One region of the Streptomyces sp. NPDC058646 genome, then DNA from elsewhere that is predicted to be linked to it. Evidence: riboswitches for the same ligand, from Rfam matches in the RefSeq annotation. Region 1 holds a riboswitch; each other region holds the start of a gene.

What was found. A riboswitch is a leader RNA that binds a small molecule or an ion and turns the genes downstream of it on or off. The one in region 1 is predicted to bind cyclic di-AMP.
Region 2: it holds a riboswitch for cyclic di-AMP, as region 1 does, so the genes downstream of both, ACFWUZ_RS05450 (transglycosylase family protein) here and ACFWUZ_RS01395 (peptidoglycan DD-metalloendopeptidase family protein) in region 1, are expected to answer to the same signal.
Region 3: it holds a riboswitch for cyclic di-AMP, as region 1 does, so the genes downstream of both, ACFWUZ_RS18805 (M23 family metallopeptidase) here and ACFWUZ_RS01395 (peptidoglycan DD-metalloendopeptidase family protein) in region 1, are expected to answer to the same signal.

What each region holds. Positions count from the first base shown of each region.
Region 1 is NZ_JBHXRK010000001.1:310,167-313,430, forward strand. It holds gene ACFWUZ_RS01385 (aspartate aminotransferase family protein) at 1-245, shown strand, start outside; gene ACFWUZ_RS01390 (tyrosine-protein phosphatase) at 328-1,164, opposite strand; cyclic di-AMP (ydaO/yuaA leader) riboswitch at 1,475-1,667, shown strand; gene ACFWUZ_RS01395 (peptidoglycan DD-metalloendopeptidase family protein) at 1,672-2,694, shown strand; gene ACFWUZ_RS01400 (SGNH/GDSL hydrolase family protein) at 2,858-3,264, shown strand, end outside.
Region 2 is NZ_JBHXRK010000003.1:77,177-80,440, forward strand. It holds gene eno (phosphopyruvate hydratase) at 1-606, opposite strand, end outside; gene ACFWUZ_RS05450 (transglycosylase family protein) at 902-1,651, opposite strand; cyclic di-AMP (ydaO/yuaA leader) riboswitch at 1,655-1,826, opposite strand; gene ACFWUZ_RS05455 (transglycosylase family protein) at 2,106-3,191, opposite strand.
Region 3 is NZ_JBHXRK010000014.1:78,482-81,745, reverse strand. It holds gene ACFWUZ_RS18810 (M16 family metallopeptidase) at 1-989, shown strand, start outside; cyclic di-AMP (ydaO/yuaA leader) riboswitch at 1,173-1,332, shown strand; gene ACFWUZ_RS18805 (M23 family metallopeptidase) at 1,345-2,142, shown strand; gene ACFWUZ_RS18800 (GntR family transcriptional regulator) at 2,335-3,012, shown strand.

The DNA of each region.
Region 1 (3,264 bases):
CGCGCAAGGGACTGTTCGCGCAGATGGTCGTCGTCCCGCTGCTGCAGAAGCACCGGATTCTCACGCAGGTCTCCGGGGACCACCTGGAGGTGATCAAGCTGATCCCGCCGCTGGTCCTGGACGAGCAGGACGTCGACCGGTTCGTCGGCGCCTTCCGCGAGGTCATGGACGAGGCGCACGGCGGGTCGGGCCTGATGTGGGACTTCGGCCGGACCCTGGTGAAGCAGGCGGTCGCCAACCGCTGACCGCCGCTCCGTACGGACCGCGGCCCTCCACCCCGGTGCCGGGGAAGGGCCGCGGCCTGTGAGCGCGCGCACGGCCGGGTCCTCAGGGGGCGGTCAGCAGCCGGTCGCGGAGGCGGTCCAGGGTCGCGGGGGCGAGTCCGAGGCCGTCGGAGAGGTAGTGCCCGACCCCACCCCACCGCAGGTCGATGGTGTCGAAGGCGGCGGTCAGGTACTCCGCGCGCGCGTCGAACAGCGGGGCGAGCAGCTCCATCACCTCGGGGGAGTGGGCCGCGACCGGCTCGCCGCTGCGGCGCACCCGGTAGCGCCGGTGCGGGGCGTTCGACTCCAGGTAGTCCGCGACGATGGCGTCGCGTTCGACGCCGAGCGCGAGCAGCGTGACGGCGACCGACAGCCCGGCCCGGTCCTTGCCGGCCGCGCAGTGCATCAGGGCCGGGACGCTGTCCTCGGCGAGGGCGTGCACGACCCGGCTGTGCTCGGCGGTGCGGCGCTCGATGATGGTGCGGTACGACTGCGCCATGCGGGCCGCCGCCTTGCCGTCGCCGAGCGCCGAGCGGAGCTGGTCGAGGTCGCCGTCGCGGACCATCTTCCAGAACTCCCGGCCGTCGGCGGGGTCCGACAGCGGGATGTTCACGTTCCGCACGCCGGGCAGTGCGACGTCCGGACCCTCCAGGGCGTGATCGGCGTCGTTGCGGAAGTCGAAGATGGTGTGCAGGCCGAGCGAGACGAGGAACTGTGCATCGGTTTCGGTGGCATGTGCCAGATGTCCGCTTCGGAACAGTCGTCCCGTCCTGACCCATCGTCCGTCGGCGGTCGGGAGTCCGCCCACGTCACGGAAATTGCGCACTCCGGCCAGCTCCGGCTCCGGTGCCGGCTCCGGTCCGGGTCGCGTCGGCGGGGCCGGGGGTATCTGCTGGGTCACGGGTACTCCTCCGCATCGTCGTGGGTGTCCGAATTAGGCTACTTGGCGACAACTTGCCGTGTACGGAGGCCAGATCGGGCGCCTCCCCGTGAGCCAGATCATACGGTGACCGTGAGTGTCTGATCACGAATGCCGAATTGCCCGGCAGGGACGGTTGTTGGCGGTGGGGAATGGACACAGGGTGACCGGAATTCCGTCGATCCCTCACTCCTGTGAATCCGTCAGGAAATTCACAGCTTGTTCCGTGCGGCCCCGCTCGATTAGCTTCGCCCTCGATCCGGGTGGACCGCCGAATCCTGCCGCCGCCCGGAAACCGCACCCGACTATTCATGCGCGCGGCAGGAGCGGGGGAACCAGGTAAGCCGCTGTTCCGGATCTCTGAACCGGGACGGCTTGGGGTGAAGTCGTACATATGTGACCCATGTCCAACGGGTCCCGTGGGTACGGCCGGACATCTCCAGTCCGAACCCGACAGCTCACCTCGCAGGCGACGGAGAGGAATTCGTCATGCCCGCAAAGGGAAAGCACCGCCGCCCCAAGTCCGGTCCCATATCGCGTGGTTTCGCCGTGGCCGGCACCGGGGGCGCCGCCCTCGCACTGCCGCTGATGGGTGCCGCCGGCGCCCACGCCGCGCAGGCCCCGGCCGCCGCGACCGCCACCGCCACCGCCCCGGCGGTGCAGGCCGTGCAGGCGGCCGCGCAGGCCGCTCCGCAGGCAGCCCAGCTCCCGGCCGCTCCCCAGGCGGCACCGAGCGTGTACACGGTCGTGCCGGGCGACTACCTCTCCAAGATCGCTGCCGAGCGCCGGCTCACCGGCGGCTGGGAGCAGCTGTACGCCGACAACCGCGAGGCCGTCGGCGCCGACCCGTCGCTGATCCACCCGGGCCTGAAGCTCACGCTCGGCGGGCAGAGCGCCTCCGCCCCGGCCGAGGCCCCGGCCCGGTCCGCCGCCGAGGCGACCCCGGAGAAGAAGGCCGCTACGCAGCAGGCCGCCCCGCAGAAGTCCGCCCCGCAGAAGTCCTCCGGTTCCGCCTCCTCGGCGCCCAAGGCCAAGAAGCCCTCGGCCGACTCGGCCGCCCCGGCGAAGCAGCAGGGCTCCGGCTCCGCCGCGAAGGCTCCCGCGGGCGCCGGTTTCGTCGCCCCGGTCGCCGGCGGCGTCTCCACCCAGTACAAGGTCTCCGGCAGCATGTGGTCCTCCGGCTACCACACCGGCGTCGACTTCATCGCCCGCTCCGGCACCAGCGTCAAGGCCGTCGGTGCGGGCACCGTGGTCTCGGCCGGCTGGAGCGGTTCGTACGGCAACGAGGTCGTCATCCGGCACGCGGACGGCAAGTACTCCCAGTACGCGCACCTGTCCTCGCTCTCCGTCTCCTCCGGCCAGAGCGTCACCGCCGGACAGCAGATCGGCCTGTCGGGCTCCACCGGCAACTCGACCGGCCCGCACCTGCACTTCGAGATCCGCACGAGCCCGTCGTACGGCTCGGACATGGACCCGATCGCCTACCTCCGCTCGAAGGGCGCGAGCCTCTGACGGCACCCGCCGCCGGAAGAAGGACACACGTGAGGCCGGGACCCGAGGGGGGTCCCGGCCTCACGTGTACTTGTTCCTTGTCCACCAGGTGGTACAGATCACGGTCCGTCAACCCCTGCTTACGTTGGCGTAGGTCGCCCACGGCGGTGAAGGATGGTGTCCCGTGGCAGCGACGACGACGAAACTCAAGACCATCGGCTCGTACGCGGCGATCGGGGACAGCTTTACCGAGGGCGTCGGGGACCCTGGACCAGGGGGCTCCTATCTCGGCTGGGCGGACCGGTTCGCCGTGCTCCTGGCCGATCAGCGCGACGAGCACGACTTCCGGTACGCGAACCTGGCCGTGCGCGGCCGGCTCCTCGACCAGATCGTGGCCGAACAGGTGCCGCGGGCCAAGGCCCTCGCACCGGACCTCGTGACCTTCTGCGCCGGGGGCAACGACATCATCCGGCCCGGCAGCGATCCCGACGACGTGGCGGAGCGGTTCGAGGCGGCCGTGGCCGACCTCGCCGCATCCGTCGGACAGGTCATGATCACGACCGGCTTCGACACCCGGGGCGTGCCGGTCCT
Region 2 (3,264 bases), on a different contig from region 1:
GGTGGAGAGGCCCTTGGTGTGGAGGACCTTCTTGAGGGTGTGGTAGACCTCGGCACCCCAGCGCAGCGCCTCGGAGAAGGACTCCGCGCCGATCGGGGCGATCATGAACTCCTGGATGTCCACGTTGGAGTCGGCGTGCGACCCACCGTTGAGGATGTTCATCATCGGAACGGGCAGCAGGTGCGCGTTCGGGCCGCCGAGGTAGCGGAAGAGCGGAAGGTCCGAGGCCTCGGACGCGGCGTGCGCGACGGCCAGGGAGACGCCGAGGATGGCGTTGGCACCGAGGGAGCCCTTGTTGTCGGTGGCGTCCAGGTCGAACATGGCCTGGTCGATCAGGCGCTGCTCGGTGGCGTCGTAGCCGACGAGCTCCGGGCCGATCTGCTCGATGACGGCGAGGACGGCCTTCTCGACACCCTTGCCGAAGTAACGGTTGGGGTCACCGTCACGGAGCTCGATGGCCTCGAAGGCACCGGTGGAGGCGCCGGACGGAACTGCAGCACGGCCGGTGCTGCCATCGTCGAGGCCCACCTCGACCTCGACCGTGGGGTTGCCTCGGGAGTCCAGGATTTCCCGGGCTACGACGACGTCGATGGACGGCACGAGCATCTCCTTCTGGGATGTGACGCTGGGTGTGCGGTGGCGTGTAGGCCGTGGGATGGCCTTGCCGCCTAGAGCCTAACCGGCTCCGGGCACCGGCCCGGCCGACCGCCCGGGTCCTGGGACGAAAAAGGGCCCGAATACCCCTCTTCCCGGACATAGGACTCCGGATTTCGGGGCGGCCGGGCCGGGGTGGTGAGCGGACACGCCACCGCCCGGCGCGTGGAAGGGACGCGCCGGGCGGGGGGACGTGCACGGGTTCAGCGGCGGGCCGCGAACTCGCCTGCGGTCAGGACCGCAGTGTTCAGCTGAGCTTCAGCTTCTGACCGGGGAAGATCAGGTCGGCGTCCGGGACGACGTCCTTGTTCAGTTCGTGCAGGTGCTCCCAGCCGCCCTGGACGCCGTTGACCTCGGCGATGTTGCCGAGCGTGTCGCCGGCCTTGACCTCGTACGAGCCGTTGCCGGTCTTCGGGGCCTCGGTCTTGGGGGCCTCGGTCTTGGGGGCCTGGGCCTTGGGGGCCTGGGCCTTCGGCGCGGCCGGAGCGGCGGCGGAGCGCTCGGAGCGGGTGGTCGGAGCCTCGGCGCGCTTGGTCTCCTTCTTGACCTCGGCCTTCTTCTCCTGCTTCTTCGGCTCGGCCTTCGGCTTGGCGGGGGTCTCCGCCGCGCCGCCGCCGGCGTACGAGGAGTTGGACAGGCCGACGCCGCAGTGCGGCCAGGCGCCCTTGCCCTGGCCCTTGAGGACCTTCTCGGCAATGGCTATCTGCTGGGCCTTGGTGGCCTGGTTGGCCTGGGCGGCGTACGCCTTGCCGCCGTAGCCGGCCCAGGTGGAGGACGAGAACTGCAGGCCGCCGTAGTAGCCGTTGCCCGTGTTGATGGCCCAGTTGCCGCCGGACTCGCACTGCGCGACGCGGTCCCACTCGGAGGCGGTGGCCGCGCTGGCGGAGCCGGCCGCCATCAGGGGGGCTGCGACTGCCACACCGGTGACACCGGCGAGCGTGACGATGCGAGCGGCCTTGGAGGCGCGGCGGTGCTTGCCCTTGCCGGAAAGCAGCATGGAGTTTCTCCTCACCGACGCCTACGAGGTGAGCTGTCGGGTTCGGGCGAGTGAGTTGCCCGGCCGTGCGACTGGCGCACGTCTTTACCCCTAGCCGGTGGCGTGACCGTCTTTCAACGGCCGCTCCCGGCGCCTACCTTGGTTCCCCCGCTCCTGCCTTCGGCGCTTGACGCGACGACTGTTCCCTCCGTCCGCCGGCAGGATTCGGCGATGCGGTCGAAGGAGCTCGCGGTGGCGAGCGATTCAGAAGGTAGACAGGTCTCTCCCCGATGTTCAACGCGCCGCATCGGGGAGAAACGAGCCCTACTTGCGCCCTCCGCACGGGTGTTTGCGCAGGTGAGGGCGGGGTTTACGACACCTTCGGGGCGGGACACGCCAGTTGACCTGAAGAGACACATGTCTCACTTACAGAAAACAGACAATCAGGCTTTTCCGGGTGTCCGAAGTGCCCCTCTTACTTGGTTAGATCCAGATTCTGCCCCGGCTTGATCAGGTCGGCATCCCCGCCGATGACCTGCTCATTGGCCTGGTAGAGGGCGTTCCAGCCCCCTTCGAGCCCCTTGGCGTCCGCGATGGCGGTCAGGCTGTCGCCCGCCTTCACCGTGTACGTCGGGTCCGACGCGGCATCAGCCGCCGCGGGCGCCTCGACGGCGGGCGCACCGCGGTGCTTGCCTCCGCTTCCGGCCGGGACGGAGGGGCCGGGGGAGCCGGCCGGGACCGTCGAGTCGGTCGGCAGGGCCGGGACGGAGGGGCCGGGGGAACCAGCCAGGGCCGTCGGGTCCGCCGGAGCGGACGTGTCCGACGGGGAAGGCGCGGGAGTCGTGGGGGCGGCGGGCGCCGTCGGGTCCGCGGAGGGGACCGGCGCGGCCGGGTCGACCGGGGCGGTGGTCCCGCCGCCCGGGAGCTGCGGGACGACCGGGGCCGAGGGGTCCTGCGTCGGCGGATAGTCCGGCGCGGGCATGACGGGCAGTCCGCTGGACGGCGCGAGCGGGCCGTCGGGGATCGCGAACGACGGGTTGTCGGACGGGCCCGGCGTCGGAGCCCCGAAGTCCGTGGCCGGCGCCCCCTGTCCGGCGGGCGGCACGGCGTCGTCCGGGCGGGACGGGGAGGCCCCGACGGTGCCGGAGCCGCCGGGCCGGCCGGCGTCCACGTCGGCGGCGGGGCCGTCCTGGGTCAGTCCGGCCGAGGCCGCGCACAGCGGCCATGCCTGCGGCCCCTGCGAGGCCAGCACCCGCTCGGCGACGGCTATCTGCTGGGCCCTGCTCGCCAGGTCGGCCCGCTCGGCGTAGTCGAGCCCGCCGGCGTTCTGCCACTGCTCCTGGGTGAACTGGAGCCCGCCGTAGGCGCCGCTGCCGAAGTTCGCGCTCCAGGTGCCGCCGCTCTCGCACTCGGCGACCCTGTCCCACGTGGAGGTGTCGGCGGCCGTGGCATGGGTGGCGGCAAGCAGCGGCAGGGCCAGTGCGGAGCCAGTGACTCCGGCTGTGACAACCAGCGCGGGGACCTGACGGGGGCGTCTGTGGCGGCCGTTCCCGGAACGCATGAGTGCACCTTTCGCATAACGGCGGGGTAACGGCAGAACCTAGCCCGCTTCGAACGGTTGTCACAAGTTCCGC
Region 3 (3,264 bases), on a different contig from region 1:
CGGCCTTCGCCGACGCCGAGGTCGACCGGCTGGTGCGCAACCGGCTGGACGAGATCCCGCACGAGCTGGCCAACCCGCAGCGCCGTGCCGCCAAGCAGCTCTCCAAGGAGCTCTTCCCGGCCTCCCTGCGGATGTCGCGCCCGCGCCAGGGCACCGAGGAGACGGTCGCCCGCATCGACTCGGCGGCCGTACGCGCCTTCTACGAGGCCCACGTACGCCCCGCCACGGCCACCGCGGTGGTCGTGGGCGACCTGACCGGCATCGACCTGGACGCCGTCCTGGGCGACACCCTGGGCGTCTGGACGGGCGACACCGCCGCACCCCTCCCGGTGCCGCCGGTGACCGCCGACGACACCGGCCGCGTGGTCATCGTCGACCGGCCCGGCGCGGTCCAGACGCAGCTGCTGATCGGCCGGATCGGGCCGGACCGGCACGACCGGGTGTGGGCGGCCCAGGTGCTCGGCACGTACTGCCTCGGCGGCACCCTCACCTCCCGCCTGGACAAGGTCCTGCGCGAGGAGAAGGGGTACACCTACGGCGTGCGCTCCTTCGGCCAGGTCCTGCGCTCCACCGCCGACGGCAAGGGCGCCTCGATGCTCGCCATCAGCGGCTCGGTGGACACCCCCAACACGGGCCCGGCGCTGGAGGACCTCTGGAAGGTGCTCCGCACCCTCGCGGAGGGCGGTCTGACCGACGCCGAACGGGACGTGGCGGTGCAGAACTTGGTGGGCGTGGCCCCGCTGAAGTTCGAGACGGCGGCCTCCGTGGCCGGCACCCTCGCCGACCAGGTCGAGCAGGAGCTCCCGGACGACTACCAGGCCCAGTTGTACGCGCGGCTCGCCGAAACCGGCACGGTCGAGGCGACTTCGGCGGTCGTGAACGCCTTCCCGGTGGACCGGCTGGTGACGGTCCTCGTGGGCGACGCGTCGCAGATCGAGGAGCCGGTCCGGGCCCTCGGGATCGGTGAGGTCAGCGTCGTCAGCAACTGACGGATAAGGGAGGGGCTCTGGCGGTTTGTTCGCCAGGGCCCCTTTTGTCCGTTTAGTGGTGAGGTTGCTTGTATGCGGTGTGGCGTACGCAACAAAAAGGCGCGTCTGTTTGGCGATTGACTGATGATCCGCCTAGCGTCGGCCGTGCTGTTCGTCAGTTGTACCCGCCGCACCCGCGGCACCGGACAGCGATCGCCGAGTCCCCGTCAGGCGCGAGCCTGGGGAGCCGGGGACCCACATCAGTCCCTGGGGTGAATCGGACCGCCTCGCAAGAGGAGGCCCGTAGGAGACCTTCCTGCTCCGAACCCGTCAGCTAACCCGGTAGGCGAGAGGGAAGGAAAGGATCAATCCCTTCATGGCGTTTGGCAGTCGTCCCGCCGGTTCCGGTAAGCACCGTGGCTCCAGCCGTCTGAGCCGCAAGACCGCCGGCTACGCCGGTATCGCCGCCCTCGCCACCACGGGTGTCGTCGGCACCCTCGCCGGTCCGGCCTTCGCAGCCGACCACAGCGACAAGTCCGTCCAGGACAACGGCCTCGCCGCCGCGGTCGTGGCCGAGGACCTCGCGGGTGACATCGAGGCCCAGGCCGCATCCCAGCAGCGGGCCGCCGAGCACGCCGCGGCCAAGGCGCAGGCCGAGGCCGATGCCAAGCAGCGCGCCGCCGAAGCCAAGCGCTTCGCGGAGGCCAAGGCGAAGGCCGAGCGCGAGGCGGCCGAGCGCGCCGCCCGCGAGGAGGAGCGCAAGCGCCTCAACACCTTCGTCGCCCCGGTCGGCGGCGGCATCAGCACCCAGTACCACGCCGGCGGCGGCATGTGGTCCTCCGGCAGCCACACCGGCATCGACTTCCGCGCCGCCTCCGGCACCTCGGTCCACGCGGTGGGCCTCGGTACGGTCGTCGAGGCGGGCTGGGGCGGCGCCTACGGCAACAACGTCGTCATCAAGCACAACGACGGCACCTACACCCAGTACGGGCACCTGTCCTCGCTGAACGTCTCCGTCGGCCAGCAGGTGACCCCGGGCCAGCAGATCGGCCTGTCCGGCTCCACCGGCAACTCCAGCGGCCCGCACCTGCACTTCGAGGCCCGCACCGGTGCCGACTACGGCTCGGACATCGACCCGGTCGCGTACCTGCGCTCGCACGGCGTCAACCTCTGACACCCGGCGCCCTCGCGCACTTCCGCTTCACCGAAGACCCCGGCTCCCCGAGCCGGGGTCTTCGTGTCGTACCGCCCCGGTAAATGTTTCGGATTTCCGGCCGCGCTCGGAAAATATCGCGTGTTGCAATAGAGTTGCAGCACGCACATGCGTGTTCCCTGGCGGCGGTCGGAAATAGGCGGAGGTCCGGTCTTGCGTATTCCTGCGCACGCGGTATGCACGGCAATTCGCGACGACATCGTGTCCGGCGTCTTCGAACCGGGAAGCAGGCTGACCGAGGAAGTTCTGGCCCGCCGGTACGGGGTCTCGCGCGTCCCGGTCCGCGAGGCGCTGCGGACCCTGGAGTCCGAGGGGTTCGTGACCACGCGGCGGCACGCCGGAGCCTGCGTGGCCGAGCCGACCGGGCAGGAGGCCGCCGACCTCCTGGAGCTGCGGATGCTGCTCGAACCCCTGGCGGCCGCCCGGGCCGCCCGGCGGCGCACCGAGGCCCACCTCAAGGTGCTGCGCGGGCTGGTCCGGCTGGGCCAGGAGCGGGCCAGGCGGGGCCAGGGGGAGGACCTGCGGTCGCTGGGCGCCTGGTTCCACGAGACGCTCGCCCAGGCCTCCGGCAGCCCCGGGCTGATCGCGCTGCTGACCCAGATGCGGCACAAGATCGCGTGGATGTACGTGGTGGGGACCCCGGAGCGGCCCGTGGAGTCCTGGGCGGAGCACGGCGCGATCGTCGACGCGGTGGCCCGCGGGGACGCGGAGCGGGCCAGGGCGCTGACCGCCGTCCATGCCGACCGGGCGGCCGCGGTGCACCGGCTGCGGCCGCGGGCCGCAGTGAGCACTTCGCAACCTGCCGTAAACATGTCGAGCGGCCGGCATTAACAGGGGCCGTATACAAAGGCCTGGTATCCGGCCTGTGAATTCGCTGCGCGGTGGCGGAATCATGGCTGCATGGAAATGCTGCCCGGAATTCCGCGCGGAGTCTTTTCCTGGCCGATTGCGCCTGCGACCTGATGGTGCGGGGCGGGCTTTCCTGCGCCCGCATTTCCGCACGCCCGGGATCTCCGCCGGACCGGGGGGAGCGGACCTTCCGTACGGCTCACGGGTCGACGGCGCCGGCGGGAGCGGCCCGGC